Regions from separate parts of the Paenibacillus crassostreae genome, predicted to be linked through region 2. Evidence: riboswitches for the same ligand, from Rfam matches in the RefSeq annotation. Region 2 holds a riboswitch; the other holds the start of a gene.
The links. Region 2 has a riboswitch for cyclic di-GMP ahead of LPB68_RS16340 (response regulator). Riboswitches for the same ligand answer to the same signal wherever they lie in the genome.
Positions count from the first base shown of each region.

Region 1 (2,208 bases), 660 kb from region 2:
TATTCGTGGTAATCTCCATTGAAATATGTTGATTATCTTCCAACGTAGCGAATAATTCTTTGGATTGGTCTGCCGATTGTATAGATATTGATTTAATCGTCGTAACCAAGCGATTAATATTCACTGCAGTCGTATTAAATTTCTCCGCTACTTGACCCAATTCATCCTTGCTTGTTGCAAGTTGTACATTGAAATCTCCATTACTTAATTTCTCCAACGCCTTGATCAAATGTTGCACCGGTGCGAAGGTTCGCTTCGTAATGAAATATTGTAGTGTTATCATTACAAGTAGGGTCACCAGCAAAGCTAGCGACGTATATTTCAACAATTCTTGCTTTCCGTGCTTAATTAAGCTAGCATCGACATCTATACCCATATAGGCATAGATAGTACCTTCGGCATCCTGGTATGGAGTTAGAACGGTTACCCATGTACCGTAATCATCGTCATACGGTTTGGTAAACGCCATTTCTTTGGTCTCTAGCATTTCTCTAACACCATCTGCATGAATTTCAGGTTGCGGGTACATTGCTCCGAGTTCTAGTCCATCTTGTGCAAGCATGTCCATGGTCTCATCTGAAAAAGCGATGATTGATGTTTCATTACCATTTGTTAGTTCAGGACCAAATAAATACCCTTGAGCTACGTTAGGATGTTGAACAGGCAATTCCGCAAATACTTCTGCCATTTTTCTCTGGATCGGAGATTGACGATCTTTATTCGCCTTCGCTTCGGACGCCTCTTCCATTGTAACCTTTTTCTCCCAGGCTTCCATAATTTTCCTTGAATCCGACTCCAATTGGTTCGTTAGAACCTGTCCTTGGATATAATAGCTTGCTGCAATTAATATAATTCCAGACGAAATAATAAATAAACTTGTCCATAACATGTTTTTGACGACAATACTTTTATTATTAATAATCCCTTTAAATATTTGTGGCATCTTCATCATATATCTCCTCTTTGTCTTCATAGTATGGTGCTCTTCATTATGTAATTCCTACTAGCCTTTTACATTTACAATAAAATCTCGATCACTCTCTTATCCATTAGTCCGCATTGGATTAGGCATGGAACAAAAAAGGATGTTCCACAAAAACTGACAAAGCAGCTGTAGATCATCCATTTTGCTGCAACTGGCTGACTTCCCCTTAGGAATTAGTCCCTATAGCTTTGCGTCACTACTTTTCAGTAGTTTTGCCCTATTAAGATATGAAATCGATAATTTTATTCGACAATAAACAACAATGAGACTCATTCTACTACTAATTTGTAAATATATCCATCATTTTTTCATGTAACACGACTATTTTTTTGTCGAATTATATAATTTATTGATCAAAACACCTAATTTACGTACAAAAAAATAGGACCTTAAAATTATATAAGATCTCATTTAAGCCCCTGAAGAACTATTTTATCACAGCAATACTCTCCCAATGATGTATTTACATCCTTCTGCTGTTAACACCTATACATCCTTAGTACTCCCCTTGTCTACCCGCTTAAATTTCACCTTGTGCCATTTAGGTCTTCTAGTATATTAGTAATGGTATAACCAGCATTCATACCTCTTGATGCTATTGCCAATGACTTGGGTAGCAATTGACGTTATACTTGAGACAGGGCTTTGTTTGTTGTGTAAGGGAGGGATGTATATGGCTAAGGCAAAAGTTGCAAAAAGGCCTACGCGGGATGAGTTTGAATTGGAAGAGCTAGGAAATCAATTGGTCGAAGCAACATACGAGGACAGTGAAATTATGCTAACCGTTTGGGGACGAGAAGAACAGGTAAGAGGTGTCATCATGACCTTGGATTCACGAACTCGACTAGTGCATATCCAGAATGATATAGAAGTAATAAGAGTACCCTTTCTAGACATTATGAAAGTGGACTATCCTAGAGATTAATAAAAATCAAAAAATCGATAAGAACAATACATCATATTGTCCCTATCGATTTTTTTTCATTTCTCTTATATTCCAACCTTTAGAATAATTCCATGCTTAGGTAACGTTCTCCTGTATCAGGAGCTATACATACAACTCGTTTGCCTGTTCCTAATTTCTTTGCTACTTGGATCGCCGCGAACACAGATGCACCCGAGGAAGGCCCTACAAGAATCCCCTCTAGTCTAGCTAGATCCTTCATCATCCCAATCGCATCGACATCTGAAATCTGAATAATCTCATTATATACACTTGTATT
Region 1 covers NZ_CP017770.1:2,889,478-2,891,685, reverse strand. Annotated here, with positions in the region: gene LPB68_RS13305 (methyl-accepting chemotaxis protein) at 1-952, opposite strand, end outside; cyclic di-GMP riboswitch class I at 1,129-1,212, opposite strand; gene LPB68_RS13300 (YolD-like family protein) at 1,659-1,910, shown strand; gene cysK (cysteine synthase A) at 1,990-2,208, opposite strand, start outside.
Region 1: another riboswitch for cyclic di-GMP. It lies ahead of LPB68_RS13305 (methyl-accepting chemotaxis protein); the one in region 2 lies ahead of LPB68_RS16340 (response regulator).

Region 2 (2,208 bases):
ACCTCGGTTAAGATGTTCTCGATGTTTTCCGAGAAGAATATATCCAGTCGGGCGTCCTGACCTTGAACAGGCGGCTTACCTCTTGCGATCTTCACAGGTCGATGAGAAAGCTGAAGGATTTCCATATGTATGGCTGGTACATCCAGATTCATCTTAATGTTCATATTTTCAACTGCTGTAAGAATATCTTGCAGGTTGATGGTCTCCAAAACGATTGATGAATCTTCCTCCGCAGTCAGTGTTACACCCAATTCAAGAGCCTTATCAGCTAACGACCATGCATGTCTCTGTGTGCGATTAATTGTTAAATATGCATCTATTTTGTCTTCTGATACTGATATTTCGAATAAGGGCTTTTCTTCAATCTTCCACTCGATTACGCTTTCAGAAGAAACTTTAGTCTCTTTACTGATCTCTTGTCCATCTATCAACAGCTTGACAGGAGCTTGTACCTTTAAAGTAGGGACTTTACCCCCATTGGACGGATTTCCAACAATGACCTTTCCATGCTCAACCTTAATAAATCCATCCACGACCTCATCATCTAGGTTAATAGGCGTAGTTGAAGATGATCCTATTCCCTCTCGTTCCTGTGAATGAGAATATTGGTCGAGTTTCTTCAACAACTTTAATATTTCTTGTTCACTGATATCTGACATAGGTAACACCTCACTTGTTATATTCCTTTCAATTCGCTAAGGCTGTTGAAACGGCTTCGATAAAGTCTTTATTATCAAACGGTTTTGCGATTACCGTAACACCCTTATTCATTCTCGAATCACACTGTAACTTTTCAATTGAACCTGTACACATCAAGATCTTGGCATCGGGATCTACTTTCGTAATCTCTTCTATGAGAGAAATGCCATCCATAATAGGCATTTGAAAATCGACAATCAATAAGTCGGGGTTCGTCTCAAAGTAGACATTTAAAGCCTCACGTCCATTATTTGCTTGTAAAACGACTTCATGACCTGCCTGAGTAACTAAAATTGAAATCAAGAAGCGAACAGAAGGGCTATCGTCAGCAATCATTATTCTCGCCATGTGTCCCTCCAAATATAAAAATATAAACATCCAGAAGAGTGATGTTTTAGAGGTTCACCTCACCTTCGGTAACTTGGCGACCATAGAATTATCTTCCTTAGGTCCATAGTTTTGCGTCCCTACTTTTTAATAGGTTTGCCGTTTCGATTTGAGCATTATGTAGTTCATGTTAGCTTTATTATATTTGCAAAACGCAAACATTTCAACATTTTTTTGCAATATTCGACACGTTTTGATGGTATGTGTTTAAGCGTCACTATTAATAAAAAAGAATCAGCGACAACAGCTTGTCAGCAAATAAATATTCGCACAAAAAAACGCTGACGGAGATCATATCCTACTAACGCTTTGAGCGTTTCAAAGTTTTATCAATTATGCTTCTACCCTAATCCTCTGTTCCCAATTAATAAACCCCTGCTACTTCACACCACCTCAACCCGCATTCCACCGTTGCATGCATAAATAAACTCTTGCTACAAAACCGCCATGCAAAAGATCAGGGGGAAATGAATGGGGAGACAAACGATTGGAGATGGATGAAGAAGTTCGTAAAGAGGGGAGTCGATTTGGGGAAAAGGCAGGAATATCATGGGTTTCGTGTGCCGCGGCGATCTGACGACAACCCCGAGGTATTTAACGAGGCAAAAGAAAAACCGAGTGAAAACAGGGATATACCTGGTTTTCACTCGGTTTTTTTCGGTTCTTTTGCAGGCTTCTGGGTGTGCCTGGAGGTTGGCGGTATCTGCTGCCTTTCTCATTCACTCACTCAGGAATATCAGGACTTTATTACGATTTTAGCTGGACTTTATTAGTTATATCACGGGTTTATTAATTTGTTACATCCTCTCGATATATCCTTACCACGCACTCCACATGCACCGTATGCGGGAACATATCCACCGGTTGCACCTCAACCGTCCGATAACCGCCATCCTCGAGCACTCTCAGATCGCGCGCTAATGTCGATGGGTTGCAACTCACGTACACCACCCGCTCCGGTTGCATCGTTAGGATCGTCTCTAGTAAGCGCGGATCACAGCCCTTACGAGGTGGATCTACGACGATCACATCCGGCGTGATCCCTTGCTCCTTCCAGCGAGGAATGACATCCTCTGAAGCGCCGACTTCGAATTCGACATTGGTCATACCGTTCAACTTAGC
Region 2 covers NZ_CP017770.1:3,544,831-3,547,038, reverse strand. Annotated here, with positions in the region: gene LPB68_RS16345 (flagellar assembly protein A) at 1-659, opposite strand, end outside; gene LPB68_RS16340 (response regulator) at 688-1,047, opposite strand; cyclic di-GMP riboswitch class I at 1,112-1,197, opposite strand; gene LPB68_RS16335 (hypothetical protein) at 1,584-1,859, shown strand; gene rlmD (23S rRNA (uracil(1939)-C(5))-methyltransferase RlmD) at 1,876-2,208, opposite strand, start outside.